3 regions of the Candidatus Pantoea soli genome follow, and region 2 is predicted to be linked to each of the others. Evidence: predicted binding sites of a transcription regulator. Region 2 holds the regulator's gene; each other region holds the start of a gene.
The links. Region 2 encodes CRP, which controls carbon source genes, mostly activating them, when cyclic AMP is high. Its sites were predicted from a motif close to ATGTGANNNNNNTCACAT; they were not measured.

Region 1: the regulator CRP is predicted to act here: its motif matches at 1,381-1,398, upstream of udp (uridine phosphorylase).
Region 3: the regulator CRP is predicted to act here: its motif matches at 3,235-3,252, upstream of ompW (outer membrane protein OmpW).

What each region holds. Positions count from the first base shown of each region.
Region 1 is NZ_CP032702.1:176,117-181,207, forward strand. It holds gene metR (HTH-type transcriptional regulator MetR) at 1-120, opposite strand, end outside; gene D8B20_RS00775 (dienelactone hydrolase family protein) at 372-1,211, opposite strand; gene udp (uridine phosphorylase) at 1,513-2,274, shown strand; gene D8B20_RS00785 (tetratricopeptide repeat protein) at 2,374-3,645, shown strand; gene rmuC (DNA recombination protein RmuC) at 3,742-5,091, shown strand, end outside.
Region 2 is NZ_CP032702.1:3,422,351-3,427,441, reverse strand. It holds gene D8B20_RS15930 (YccS/YhfK family putative transporter) at 1-1,338, opposite strand, end outside; gene crp (cAMP-activated global transcriptional regulator CRP) at 1,397-2,029, opposite strand; gene D8B20_RS15920 (OsmC family protein) at 2,333-2,737, shown strand; gene D8B20_RS15915 (phosphoribulokinase) at 2,807-3,676, opposite strand; gene D8B20_RS15910 (YheU family protein) at 3,738-3,956, opposite strand; gene D8B20_RS15905 (hydrolase) at 3,959-4,975, opposite strand; gene D8B20_RS15900 (LysE family translocator) at 5,036-5,091, shown strand, end outside.
Region 3 is NZ_CP032702.1:1,987,461-1,992,551, forward strand. It holds gene trpB (tryptophan synthase subunit beta) at 1-1,154, shown strand, start outside; gene trpA (tryptophan synthase subunit alpha) at 1,154-1,957, shown strand; gene D8B20_RS09210 (BON domain-containing protein) at 2,133-2,447, shown strand; gene ompW (outer membrane protein OmpW) at 2,490-3,122, opposite strand; gene D8B20_RS09220 (YkgJ family cysteine cluster protein) at 3,365-3,781, shown strand; gene D8B20_RS09225 (YciC family protein) at 3,809-4,543, shown strand; gene D8B20_RS09230 (septation protein A) at 4,603-5,091, shown strand, end outside.

The DNA of each region.
Region 1 (5,091 bases), 510 kb from region 2:
CAGATCGCTGAACTGGTGAGACAGCGCCGATTGCGTCTGATGAAGCTGGGCGGCGGCGGCGGCTAATGAGCCGGTGTTCCGTAACGCCTGCAGCGTTCGCAGGTGTTTGAGTTCGATCATGAGCGTCCTTCACATCGGGAGTAAACAAATTGCGCCTGAGTGGCATACAGTACCTGCAGAATATAGATGTGTAAACATCTGGACGGCTAAACATCTCATGCAGGCAGGCGGCGGGGATAAATGCAGGGTGCAGCAGAGAGTGAAACGGGCGCGGCTGGCACCGCGTCCGGCACCGCGACGTGAGCGGAACCTGCGCGGCGTGCCGGACGCCGCCACGCCGGACAGCTCAGGGCGCACGGGCGCCCTGTGGCTTAGCGGTCGTCAGCCACCACACCGTTCTGCTTAAACCACGCCAGCATGCGCTGCCAGCCATCCCGCGCTGATTCAGCGTGGTAACCCGGACGATAATCGGCATTAAAGGCGTGACCCGCTTCCGGATAAACCACGATCTCCGCTTTGGCATTGGCGGCATGCAGCGCCTGGCGCATCTTATCGATACTCTCCAGCGGAATGCTGTCATCCTGCCCGCCATATAATCCCAGCACCGGTGCGTTGAGATCGGTGGCGACATCGATGGGGTGTTTTTGCTGCTTCAGGGTCTTTTCCCCTTCCAGCCGACCATACCAGGCTACCGCGGCGCGCACCTGCGGATTGTGCGCAGCAAACAGCCAGCTGATACGGCCGCCCCAGCAAAAGCCGGTAATGCCAAGACGACGCATATCGCCGCCGTGACGCGCTGCCCAGTTGGCAACGTGATCAAGATCGGACAGCACCTGCGAATCCGGCACCTTGCTGACCAGCTCTTTAAACAGCGTCGGAATATCGTGATAGTCGCTGGGGTCGCCTTCGCGGAAATAGAGTTCCGGCGCCACCGCCAGATAACCCTCAAGCGCCAGACGGCGACAGATATCGCGGATGTGCTCGTGAACGCCAAAAATTTCCTGCACCACCAGCACGACGGGCAACGTGCCTTCAAAAGTTTTTGGCCGGGCGTACCAGGCAGGCAGGTTTTCGCCCTGGCTGGGCACCGAGGTTTCGCCGGCATGAATCTCTTCACTGTGTGTGATAATGGTACTGCCGGCGGTAGGCTGAACTGCCGGTGCAAAGCCGTCAGTTGCCGGATTTTGTGGCATAGTGTCTTCGGTTTTCATTGTTCTCTCCATGCTGACAGGTGCGCAATCACGTAACTATAGCCTGGCCGCACGGCAAGGCTGATGCAGGGTACAGCGGGCAGGATCACAGGAGCCGCTTCTCTATTAACACTGCCCGCGCTGACGACACAGCACTGCTTGTAGCAATCCCGGTGAGCAGAGTTGTTTTGTGTGATTTGGATCTCATTTAGATTTAGCTTTAATGTAAGTTTCATTATTGATAGTGAAACCAGTCACATATTTATGCGGGCGGCTGACGTAAAGTGGCGCGCTTATCCCTTTTATTATCCAGGAGTCTGTTATGGCCCAGTCTGACGTTTTCCACCTTGGCATCACCAAAGCCGATCTGAAAGGAGCCACGCTGGCGATTGTTCCTGGTGATCCGGAGCGCGTAAAAAAGATCGCCGCACTGATGGATAACCCGCAGCATCTGGCTTCCCATCGTGAATTCACCACCTGGCTGGCGGAGATTGAAGGTAAACCGGTAGTGGTGTGCTCAACCGGTATCGGTGGCCCGTCAACCTCGATTGCGGTCGAAGAGCTGGCACAGCTTGGCGTTCGCACCTTCCTGCGCGTGGGCACGACCGGTGCGATTCAGCCGCACATTAACGTGGGCGACGTGCTGGTAACGACCGCCTCCGTGCGTCTTGATGGCGCCAGCCTGCACTTTGCCCCGATGGAATTCCCGGCCGTCGCCGATTTCGCCTGTACCACAGCGCTGGTCGCGGCAGCAGAGGCATGTGGTGCCACGACGCACATTGGCATTACTGCGTCTTCCGACACCTTTTACCCGGGGCAGGAACGTTACGACACCTTCTCCGGCCGCGTGGTCAGCCGTTTCCAGGGCTCGATGAAAGAGTGGCAGGCGATGGGCGTGCTCAACTATGAAATGGAATCCGCTACACTGTTAACCATGTGCGCCAGTCAGGGACTGCGTGCCGGCATGGTGGCGGGCGTCATCGTGAATCGCACGCAGAAAGAGATCCCGGATGCGGCCACCATGAAGCAGACCGAAAGCGATGCGGTGAAGATTGTGGTCGACGCCGCACGTCGCTTGCTGTAGTGCGTCAGTCAGGGAATGAAATCGAGACCAGACTTATAGGGCGCTCCGTAATTGCCTGATTAGAATGCGCGCAATTTCCGCTAATCTGAGAAATTTCTTATGCGCAAAACGGTTTCTGTCCCACGTCCGGCTTTTCATCCTAACCCCGCAGCGGCGCAGGCGCGCATGGAAAGCGCCGCCGCGCGGTTTCGCCAGGCCATGGCGGCCGCTGATTATCTGCAGGCCCGCCAGTGCTGCGAAGAAGTGCTGCGGTTTATGCCGCATCAGATGCAGGTGCTGAGTGATTACGCGCTGACGCTGATGCGTACCGGCGAGCATAAAAAATCCTATAAAATCTACCAGAAGATTTATCAGTCACCGGCGGCGCAGCGCGCGCAGGCTTCAGAAACCTGGCTGGATGGCCTGACGGAAGTGTGTGGCTGGCTGGGTAAGCATGACGAAGTGGCGCGTTACGGCCTGGAATCCCTGACGCTTGCTGACGCCAGGTTCAGCAGCGGGCCGAAAGCGCCGCTGCCTGCGACCGCTCCGCCAGCGATAAATCGTGATAATCCCACTGAAAATGTGATTGCCTTCAGCCTGTATGGCGGCCAGCCGCGCTACTGCGAAACGCTGATAAAAAACGTCGAAGTGGCGCGGGAACTCTATCCCGACTGGGTATGCCGTATCTATCTCGACGACAGCGTGCCGGCGCATGTGCGGCAGCGGCTGGCGCAACCCAACAGCCAGCTGGTGGATATGTCACATGAAAAAACCCTTTTCCCGACGCTGTGGCGTTTTCTGGTTATCGACGATCCGACGGTAAAACGTTTTATCGTGCGCGATGCTGACTCGCTGCTCTCCGAGCGGGAGGTTGCAGCGGTGCAAGCCTGGCTGGCTTCGCCTTACTGGTTCCACCATATGCGTGACTACTTCTCGCATACCGAACTGCTGCTGGCCGGCATGTGGGGTGGGTGCCACGGCGTGTTTCACAATGCAGAGCAGCAGATGCGTCATTTCATCGCGCAGTATCAGGGCAGCGAACGTTTCACCGATCAGTACTTTCTCAAAGTGGCGCTGTGGCCAACGGTGCGTGAAAGCGTGCTGAACCACGATGAGCTCTTTCACTTCCATCATGCTCAGCCGTGGCCTGCGCATCCGCCGATTCGCTGGCAGACCGACAGCTTTCACGTGGGCAGCAATGCCGGTTTCGCCAGCATGGCCGGTAAAGTGGCAAACAGCGTCAGTGGCCAGCAGCAGGTGGAAATTACCTATGGCGGCAACAGCTGGTGCTATCCCGCGAAGGTTCATAACACGGGCGAATGGACGCTGGCGATGCCGTTCTTTCTGATTGATGCGTGGAAAGCGGGCGAGCTGACGGTGCGCGCGCTGTAGCGCTGCCGGTGAAATGCCCCGCCTGTATGATTGTTCTGGACATTCATACAGTGGGATTTTACCTTCTTCCCCAGCGAGACGATCCGCGGGGGAATTATGGATCAGCAACTTATCATTAGCGGCGCGCTGGCGCTGGCCGGTATCGGCATTGGCTGGATTATTGCCCAGCTGCGGGCGGGCCATCAGCTTGCCAGTTTTACGACCGAGCGCAGACTGCTGGAAGAGGCGCTGCAGCGTCAGCAGCAGCAGTCTGCGCAACTGCAGCAGCAGCTTCAGCAGCGCGAGCATGAGCTGCGCCAGCTGCACGGCACGCTAAGCGCGGCGCAGGAGCGGCTGCAGCAGCTGGACTACTGGCGCAGTGAAAGCGAGCAGTTAAGCCGCGAACTGCGTAATCAGCTGGAAGTAAACAGCGCGCAGGAAGCTGAACTGCGCGAAGTGACTATCCGTCTGGAAGAGACGCGCTTCGCCGCTGAGGAGAAGCAGCGCCTGCTGACCAACAGCGAACAGCGCCTGACTGCCCAGTTCGAAAACCTGGCCAACCGCATCTTTGAAAACAGCGGACGGCGCGTTGACGAACAGAACCGGCAAAGCCTTAACAGCCTGATCACCCCGCTGCGCGAACAGCTCGACGGATTCCGTCGTCAGGTCAATGACAGTTTTGGCCAGGAGGCGCGTGAACGTCATACGCTGGCGCATGAGATCCGTCAGCTGCAGCAGCTGAACGCGCAGATGGCGCAGGAAGCGATCAACCTGACCAAGGCGCTGAAAGGCGACAATAAAATTCAGGGTAACTGGGGTGAAGTAGTGCTGAGCCGCGTGCTGGAAGCCTCCGGCCTGCGCGAAGGCTATGAATACCAGACGCAGGTCAGTGTGCAGCTGGAGCAGCAGGGCAGAATGCAGCCGGATGTCATTGTGCGTCTGCCGCAGGGCAAAGACGTGGTGATCGACGCCAAAATGACGCTCATCGCCTACGAACGCTACTTTAACGCGGATGATGAAGCCACGCGCGAACAGGCGATCCAGGCACACATCAGTGCGGTGCGCGGCCATATTCGTCTGCTGGGACGAAAAGATTACCAGCAGCTGCCCGGCTTGCGCTCGCTGGATTACGTGCTGATGTTCATTCCGGTTGAACCCGCTTTCCTGCTGGCGATTGACCGTCAGCCTGAGCTGATTAGCGAAGCGCTGCAGCAAAATATTATGCTGGTCAGCCCGACCACGCTGCTGGTGGCGCTGCGCACCATCAATAACCTGTGGCGCTATGAGCATCAGAGCCGCAACGCGCAGCGCATTGCCGATCGCGCGGCGCGGCTGTATGACAAAATGCGGCTGTTTGTGGATGACATGAGCAGCATCGGTAACAACCTCGACAAAGCGCAGCAGAGCTATCAGCAGGCGATGAAAAAGCTGGCGCAAGGGCGCGGCAACCTGATCGCGCAAAGCGAA
Region 2 (5,091 bases):
CGTAATCACCAGCATAAACAGCAGGGCGATCGATTCCGGCACCGCCAGCCGCAGCGAGGCCGCGGCAATCAGCAGCCCGGCAAAGGTGCCCAGCGCACGGTGCTGAATACGCACCCGCGTGGCGCTGTAGCCATTCTGGCTGACGAACAGGATGGTCATCAGAATCCAGTAGGGTTTGGGAATGTTGAAGAACAGCGCCAGCGCGCTGCCAAACATCAGCATGACGGCAAAGCGCGCCGCCGTGCGCAGCGCTGAAGATTTCAGCGACAGATAGCTGCGCAGCGCCGGCAGCAGCGGCAGACGGCGCTGCCGGTCGGCCATCAGATCGCGGGTGTAGAGCGGCTTCTGCGTACGCAGCACGCGCGCGATGCGGCTGAAGTGATACAGGCAGAAATGTCCCACCGGGTTATCCGGATGCTGACGCGCAATCTTTTCCAGTGCGCTGAGCGGCTTCTCCATCTCAAAACGGCCGGTTAACTGATGGTAAAGGATGGCGTCGGCCAGCACGCGCAGGCGCGCCGAGATGATGCGGGCGTTCCAGCGAATCACCGCTTCAGCGTGGCTTTGCTCCACCAGTTTTTGCACCTCTTCCGGCTGGTGCAGGCTGACTGAAATGTGCTCCTGCAAATCCAGCGCCACCTGAAACGCACGCGTCAGGCGCTTATGGCTGTTATCGCGACTGGCTGACAGCATGTGCATCTGCTGATAACAGGTGGTGATGAGATCGACCGCTTTCTGCTGGCGCGCCAGCAGCGGCGGCAGCGCTTTTTCCGGATCGGTCAGCTGGGTCAGCAGCGTATATTTGGCATCGCAGTAATCCGCCAGTTCGTGATACAGCAGGCTGAGGGTTTCACGCATCGGCTGCTCTTTCCACAGCCAGAACCAGAACCAGTTAAACAGCCCGTACCACAGCGTGCCGCCAATGTAGAGCAGCGGTGGAACCCAAATCGGCATGCGGCCAATGAGGCTGAGCGTAAAGATGGCGGCAATCAGCGTGCCGGGAAGCAGACGGCCATGCAGCGGGCTGATTTCGCCGGTTACGCCAACCAGCAGCGGCAGCACCAGCAGGATCAGCGGCAGCGGCACGTTAAGCCCGGTAAGATACTGAATCAGAAAGCTGCCGGTAGCGAACAGCGCACCGCCGACAATCAGGCGCTTAAAGAAGCGCTTATGCGGGGTATCCAGCCCGGCGATGTTGCAGCAGGCCGGCACCAGAGAGAACAACAGCCCTTTTTGCAGGTCACCCGCCAGCCAGCCGAGCGCCACGGGCAGACACAGCACCAGCGTTTGCCGCAGCGCGTAGTTGACCTCAGGATGATAGATGATTCGACGCCACATCAGCTCATCGTAAATAAAAACGGCGCAATGTTGCCATTACGCCGTGGGTGAGAAGAAATCAGCGGGTGCCGTAGACGACGATAGTTTTACCGTGTGCGGAGATCAGGTTTTGATCTTCCAGCATTTTCAGGATACGGCCCACGGTTTCGCGTGAGCAGCCCACGATCTGACCAATTTCCTGACGGGTGATTTTAATTTGCATACCGTCCGGGTGGGTCATGGCATCGGGCTGTTTTGCCAGGTTGAGCAGCGTTTGCGCGATACGACCGGTGACGTCCAGGAAGGCAAGGTTGCCTACTTTTTCGGAAGTCACCTGCAGGCGACGCGCCATCTGCGCCGACAGGCGCATTAAAATATCCGGGTTTACCTGAATCAGCTGACGGAATTTTTTGTAGGAAATTTCAGCCACTTCGCAGGCAGTCTTCGCACGTACCCAGGCACTGCGCTCCTGGCCTTCTTCAAACAGGCCGAGCTCGCCGATGAAATCTCCCTGGTTGAGGTAGGAGAGAATCATCTCTTTGCCTTCTTCATCTTTAATCAGTACCGCGACGGAACCTTTCACGATGTAGTACAGCGTTTCCGCTTTCTCACCCTGATGGATGAGGGTGCTTTTGGATGGATATTTGTGAATATGGCAATGGGACAGGAACCATTCGAGTGTAGGGTCTGTTTGCGGTTTGCCGAGAACCATTCGCTATTATCCTCTGTTGTAATCGTGCCCAAAACACAGGGGGCAGTTTTCCCTGTCAGGCGGTGAAATCGTCAAGCGTTTCCCGTAAGGGAAAATTATTCGGGGTGGATTCGTAAGCGATGCTTTTGATTCGTCCCGCCTTCGTCTGTAATGACGAAAATATTTTCAGCTCTGTTTGTAGCACAGCTTTTGCAGGCTGTCTTGTGTTGTCTCGCTTCAGCGGCAGGGGCAGGCGTCCGGATTGCTGTTTGCCAGGTGAAAGCGTACTCTGGCGGCAAAACCGCCGCTTCAGGAGACAAAGATATGCAGGCACGAGTGAAATGGGTTGAGGGGTTAACCTTTCTCGGAGAATCCTCATCCGGACATCAGGTATTAATGGACGGGAATTCCGGCGACAAAGCACCCAGCCCGATGGAGATGGTGCTGATGGCCGCCGGCGGCTGCAGCGCGATTGACGTGGTGTCAATCCTGCAGAAAGGGCGTAACGACGTGGCGGACTGCGAGGTGAAACTCACCTCGGAACGGCGCGAAGAAGCGCCACGCATTTTTACACACATTAACCTGCATTTTATCGTCAGCGGTCATGCGCTGAGCGATAAGGCAGTGGCACGCGCAGTGGATCTCTCGGCTGAGAAGTACTGCTCGGTGGCGATCATGCTGGGTAAAGGCGTGGAAATCACCCACAGTTATGAAGTGAAGGCGTTGTAAGCCAGCGGCCGCGGTGCGATGCCCGACGCGCAATACGTCACCCTGCGTCAGGCATCGCCACCCCGGCGGTCATTCAATGCGTTTACCCTCAATCAGCCGCTGCACCAGCGGCGTCATGATCAGTTCCATCGCCAGCCCCATCTTGCCGCCCGGTACCACCAGCGTATTCATATGGGAAATGAACGATCCCTGAATCATCGCCAGCAGATAAGGAAAGGCAATGCCTTCCAGCCCGCGAAAATGGATCACCACAAAGCTCTCATCCAGCGAGGGGATCTCGCGCGCGGCAAACGGATTGGAGGTATCCACGGTGGGCACGCGCTGGAAGTTAAGGTGGGTGCGCGAGAACTGCGGCGTGATGTAGTTGATGTAATCCTCCATGGATCGCACCACCGAATCCATGACCGCTTCGCGTGAATGGCCACGTTCACTGGTATCGCGCACCAGCTTCTGAATCCACTCAAGGTTAACGATGGGTACTACGCCGACCAGCAGATCGACATGCTCGGCGACGTTATTCTGCTGCGTGACGACGCCGCCGTGCAGCCCTTCATAAAACAGCACGTCGGTGTTTTCCGGCAGCGGCTGCCACGGCGTGAAGGTGCCCGGCACCTGATTCCACGGCACCGCCTCGTCATAGGTATGCAGATACTTGCGCGACTGACCGTGACCGTTCTGACCGTAGTCCCGGAAGGTCTGCTCCAGCAGCGCAAAGTCATTGGCCTCCGGGCCGAAGTAGCTGATATGACGCCCGAGATCGCGCGCTTTGCGGATCGCCATATCCATTTCCGGACGGGTATAGCGATGGAAGCTGTCACCTTCGACTTCGGCGGCGTGCAGATCCAGCTGCTGGAAAATCTTACGGAAGGCGAGGCTGGTGGTGGTGGTACCGGCTCCGCTGGAACCGGTGACGGCAATGATTGGATGCCTGGCTGACATAACAGTGCTCCCTGTGAAGTCCGGCGATGAGCATTGTTACCACGAATTCCCGCGCGGCGCATCAGCCGCGAAATTCGCGCCGCGGCATAATATTGACCGACTCATGCAGTTCCGACCACACCAGCACCACCTCGCCCTGTTCCAGCTGCCGGCGCACATCAGCCACTTTTTGCGCCAGGCTGCGCTCCTGTTCGCCGTAATCGGTGCCTTCACGCAGCACAAAACTTTCAATCAGGTTTTCCAGCGTTGTCGCTTCAAGTTCCTGCCAGGGAATAATCACAATCACACATCCAGATAGGTTGAGAGCCAGTCCGGCACGCGCTGCTCCAGCCACATCTGCGGTCTGTGCAGGCTGCCACCCACAAAGCCGACGTGTCCACCCTGCTGCGTCAGCTGATAGTCAATTGTGGCAGATAACTGCTGCGGCTGCGGAATAACCGCTTCCGTCATAAAGGGATCGTCTTTGGCATGAATGATCAGCAGCGGCTTGCGTACGCCGGTCAGCAGCGGCAGGGCGCTGGCGCGCTGATAGTAGTCGCGTGCATCAATAAAGCCGTGAGCGCGGGCGGTGATCGCGTCATCAAATTCGCGCAGACGGCGGAAAGCGCGCAGCTGGATAAGATCAACCGGCAGCGTACCCGGCCAGGCGCGCAGTTTGCGCGTGGCATTCTTTTTCAGCTGGGTCAGCAGGTAGTGCTGATAAAAGCGCGAAAAGCCGACATCCAGCTTTTCACTGCAGGGTTCCAGCGCCAGCGGGGCTGAGATGGCCACAGCGGCATCCAGCGGTGCGCTGCTGCCCTGCAGGCCAAGCAGGCAGGCCAGCATGTTGCCGCCCAGCGAGACGCCCACGGCCGCGGTGGGCACCGTGCCCCATTCGCGCTGCAGCCAGTGCAGAAAATAGGTGGCGTCTTCGGTTTCACCGGAATGATAGATGCGCTGCAGGCGGTTAGGTTCGCCGCTGCAGCCGCGGAAATGCATCACCACCGCCAGCCAGCCGCGCGCCTGACACGCCTGCATCAGGCCATGCGCATACGGGCTGCGGAAACTGCCTTCCAGCCCGTGAAACATCACCATGCGCGGTTTATGGCGCGCCTGTGCCGGGTCTTCGCTCCACGCCAGATCGACAAAGTCGCCGTCCGGCAGGTCCAGGCGCTGCCAGTGCGGGCGCAGGGTTATGCGCCGGCGCAGAATACGCGGCAGCAGGGTTTGCAGATGCGCATTGCTGAAGCCGCGCAGCGGGGTAAAGCGCTCGCCGTTCGGGCGATCAAAATAGCTTGGGATAGTGCTTGTCTGATGCATAACTCGCTGATAGCTTCGATGGGTTGTTCGCTTTTCTGGGTGAGGAGCACCCGAATATACATGGAACTGAGTCTTTTTCTCTCAATGCTGGGCTTTCTCTGGGTCGCTGCCATTAC
Region 3 (5,091 bases), 1.4 Mb from region 2:
GTCAGTATGTGCCGCAGATCCTGATGCCTGCCCTGCGCCAGCTGGAAGCGGCCTTTGTCGAAGCACAGCGCGATCCGGCGTTTCAGGCTGAATTCACGGATTTGCTGAAAAACTATGCCGGTCGCCCGACCGCGCTGACGCTGTGCAGTAACCTGACCCAGGGCAGCAACACCCGCCTTTACCTGAAGCGCGAAGATCTGCTGCACGGCGGCGCGCATAAAACCAATCAGGTGCTGGGCCAGGCTCTGCTGGCGAAGCGGATGGGCAAAAATGAGATCATTGCGGAAACCGGTGCCGGCCAGCACGGTGTCGCATCCGCACTGGCCTGTGCGCTGCTGGGCATGAAGTGCCGCATCTATATGGGAGCCAAAGACGTGGAGCGTCAGTCGCCAAACGTGTTCCGCATGCGGCTGATGGGCGCGGAAGTGATCCCGGTGCACAGCGGGTCCGCCACGCTGAAAGATGCCTGCAACGAGGCGCTGCGTGACTGGTCTGGCAGCTATGAAACCGCGCACTATATGCTCGGCACCGCCGCCGGCCCGCATCCGTTCCCGACCATTGTACGGGAGTTTCAGCGGATGATTGGCGAAGAGACCAAAGCGCAGATTCTGGAAAAAGAGGGTCGTCTGCCGGATGCGGTGCTCGCCTGCGTTGGCGGCGGGTCCAATGCCATCGGTATGTTTGCTGATTTTATTGATGAAACCGCCGTCCGCCTGATTGGTGTTGAACCGGCCGGTCACGGCATCGAAACCGGCGAACACGGCGCGCCACTTAAGCATGGTCGTGTGGGCATCTATTTCGGCATGAAAGCGCCGATGATGCAGACCGAAGAGGGGCAGATCGAAGAGTCTTACTCCATTTCTGCCGGACTGGATTTCCCGTCTGTAGGACCGCAGCATGCTCACCTCAACAGCACCGGTCGTGCCGACTATGTATCAATTACCGATGATGAAGCGCTGGATGCGTTCAAAACCCTGTGCCGCGCAGAAGGGATTATCCCGGCGCTGGAGTCGTCACATGCGCTGGCCTATGCGCTGAAAATGATTCGCGAGAATCCGGAAAAAGAGCAGCTGCTGGTGGTTAACCTCTCCGGCCGCGGCGATAAAGACATCTTCACCGTTCACGATATTCTGAAAGCTAAGGGAGAGATCTGATGGAACGTTATAGTCAGCTGTTTCAGCGCCTGGCGGCAAAGCAGGAAGGCGCGTTCGTTCCTTTTGTCACCCTCGGCGATCCGTCACCGGCGCTGTCGCTGCAGATTATCGATACGCTGGTCGCTGGCGGAGCCGATGCGCTGGAGCTGGGCATCCCTTTCTCTGATCCGCTGGCCGATGGCCCGACCATTCAGGGCGCCACGCTGCGCGCCTTTGCCGCCGGCACCACCGTGGCGCAGTGTTTTGAAATGCTGGCCACGGTGCGTCAGAAGTACCCGGATTTACCGATCGGCCTGCTGATGTACGCCAACCTGGTATTCAGCCGCGGCATCGATAACTTTTATGCGCAGTGCGCTGCTGTCGGCGTGGATTCCGTGCTGGTGGCGGATGTGCCGGTTGAAGAGTCGGCACCGTTCCGTCAGGCTGCACTGCGCCACAATATTGCGCCGATTTTTATCTGCCCGCCGAATGCCAGCGACGACCTGCTGCGTGAGATTGCCACGCACGGGCGCGGCTACACCTACCTGCTGTCACGCGCCGGCGTCACCGGGGCGGAAAACCGCGCCAGCCTGCCGCTTCAGCATCTGATTGAGAAGCTGCGCGACTACCAGGCCGCGCCGCCGCTGCAGGGCTTCGGCATTTCGGAACCCGGCCAGGTAAAAGAAGCGATTGCCGCCGGGGCCGCCGGGACGATCTCCGGTTCAGCCATCGTAAAAATCATCGAGCGCAACCAGAGCGATCCGGCAGCGCTGCTGCAGGCGCTGCAGGCGTTTGTCAGCAGCCTGAAAGCGGCGACCCGCTAAGCGGCACGCCCGGTCTTGTCCGCGGATAAGGCCGGGTTTCTCTCTGTGCGCCAGCCTGAAACCCCTTCCCCTGACTTTTTCATTGCGTCTGAGTTGCCTAATAGTCAACCTCAGCCCACACTTAATTGCACCGTCTCGTTACGGGGTAAAACCATCTAAGACAGGGAGATAACCAATGAAATTGTTCAAAGTCGTTGCGGGATTTTTAGTGGCTGCTGTGATGGCGCTGACGCTCAGTGCCTGTGCTCCTACCGCTACCCATGAAGGTACCGGCGGGTATATCGACGATACGGTAATTACCACCAAAGTCAAAGCGAAACTGCTGGATGATCAGGCGCTGAAATCAACCGAGATCAACGTCGAAACCTTTAAAGGTAAGGTTCAGCTGAGTGGCTTTGTCAGCTCGCCGCAGATGGCTAATCGCGCCGTGGCCGTGACGCGCACCGTGGCCGGTGTGAAATCGGTCGTCAACAATATGCAGATCAAATAATCCTGCGGGCGGCTTTCGGGCCGCCCGTTTTTCTCTGTTGGCTCAGAAACGATAGCCAACACCAAAGAAGAACACCCAGGGATCGATGCGCGTATCAATGTTCTTTTGCACGCCGCCTGCCTTAAACTTCACTTCCGTATCAATATCCATGTACCACAGCGACGCGTTCAGCATCCAGTCGCGGTTAATCTGATAATCCAGACCGACCTGGCCGGCAGCGCCCCACGAATCTTTGACGCTGAGATCGCTCAGCCCGGCATCCCGGCCGGTCTGATTGAATTTGGCATCATAGAAGATGGTGTAGTTGATACCGACCCCCACATACGGCCGCACCGCGCTGTTGCTGTCCAGAAAGTAGTATTGCGCCATCAGCGTGGGTGGCAGCTGGCGTACGGTGGCCAGATTACCGGTCGGGCCAAGCCCGACTTTATGGCGGAATGGCGTGGCCGCCAGCAGTTCAACACCCAGATGATCGGTTGCCATCCAGGTCAGCGTCAGACCCAGCTGGGTATCATTGCTGACGCTAAATCCGCCCATTCCCATCACATTGTCAGAGCCTTCAGTGGGCCGCACGGTGGCGCTCCCGGCGCGGACAAACACATCGCCTGCCTGATGGGCCAGCGCCAGTTGGGGAAGCGCCAGCGACATCAGCAGCGCACAGGTTCTCAGTTTCATTATCACTCCTTTGCCAGAACAGGGTATCAGGGCTTTTCGCGGCACCATGTGTACCCTTTTTCCGGCAAAAGATCATCTGCATCAGTTCCGGTTAAGTAGTTAAAAAACAATGATTTGATTCAGATCAATTTTGCCTTTACACGCAGACATAAAATTCCTGTTGCTGAAAGTTCACGGCGAAATTATGTTGCTCTTTCCCTTTGTGATTTTGGTTCGATGCCTCAGGAGTGGCGGGCGATCAGATGAGCGATTCACTTAACCCTTGTATGACCTGCGGCGCCTGCTGCGCCCATTTCCGCGTTTCTTTTTACTGGGCTGAAGCCGATGATGCCGGCGGCGTCGTGCCGGTTGAACTTACCGAGCCCCTGAGCCTGTTAATGCGCAATATGCGCGGCACCAACGACCGCCCCCCGCGCTGCATTGCGCTCCAGGGCGAGCCGGGCAGCTGCGTCTCGTGCGGGATATATTCACAGCTCCCGTCACCCTGCCGCGAATTTGCCATGTCGGGCGAAAATGGCGTGTGGAATGAAGCCTGCGATCGGGCGCGGGCGCGCTACGGCCTGCCTGCGCTTTTTCACCCTTCTTTACCTGATATGACAGAAAGTTATGGCATTGCAGGTGCCAGCCAGCCAGCAGAACATGTACAATCGCCGGGTTAATTAACCCGGTTCCTTCAAGGAGTGTACATGTCTATCACGGCAAGCTCGTTATACCGTGACACAGGAAATTTTCTGCGCCATCAGCTGGTCACCATTGTGCTGATGGCGCTGCTGACCTCGTTTATTACCGTTATTGTTGGCCATGCCTTAACGCCAGGTGAGGATCAGCTTTCGCTGCTGAGCCAGACCGATGACAGCGCCTCATCGCTGTTTGAACTGGTGCAGAACATGTCACCGGATCAGCAGCGCATTCTGCTGCGCGCGTCCGCTGCCGGTACGTTCGCTGCGCTGATCGGCAATACGCTGCTGCTCGGCGGTATGCTGTGCCTGATCCCGATGGTCTCCAGTGGCCAGCGCGTCAGCGCCCTGCGGGCCATCGGCGCCTCTGCCCCGCTGCTGCCGAAACTGCTGTTGCAGACCTTCCTGATTACACTGCTGGTCCAGCTGGGCTTTATGGTGCTGATGGTGCCTGGCGTGCTGCTGGCCATACTGCTGTCGCTGGCGCCGGTGATGCTGGTGAGCGAAAAACAGGGCGTCATCGGTGCCATGCGCGCCAGTATGCGTCTGGCCTGGAAAAACATTAAGGTGATCGCGCCGGCAATTGTGCTGTGGTTACTGGCGAAGATTGTGCTGATGTTTTTCTTCTCCTCACTGACGGTGCTGCCGGCCAACGTGGCGTCTGTGGTGCTGAATGCGCTGGGTAATCTGGTTTCTGCCATTCTGATTATTTATTTGTACCGGCTCTATATGCTGTTACGTTAAGCGTTGCGGCGCTCAGCTGAGCGCCTTAACTGAATGCTTTTGTTCTGACTGGAAACGCTATGAAGCAGTTACTCGATTTTCTTCCCCTGGTGGTGTTCTTCATCTTCTACAAGCTCTATGACATTTTTGTCGCGTCAGGTGCGCTGGTGATTGCTACCGGTATCGCGCTGGTGATCAGCTGGGTGCTGTACCGCAAACTGGAGAAAATGACCCTGTTCACCTTTGTGCTGGTGGCGGTGTTCGGCACGCTGACCTATGTCTTCCACAACGATGAATTCATCAAATGGAAAGTCACCGTCATCTACTCACTGTTCGCGCTGGCGCTGCTGTACAGCCAGTGGTTTATGAAGCAGCCGCTGATCCAGACCATGCTGGGCAAAGAGCTGCAGCTGCCAAGGACGGTCTGGCGCAGGCTGAATATCGCCTGGGCGCTCTTCTTCCTCGCCTGCGGCCTGGCAAATATCTACGTCGCGTTTTGGTTATCGCAGGAATTTTGGGTTAATTTTAAAGTGTTCGGTCTGACTGGCCTCACCCTGCTGTTTACCCTG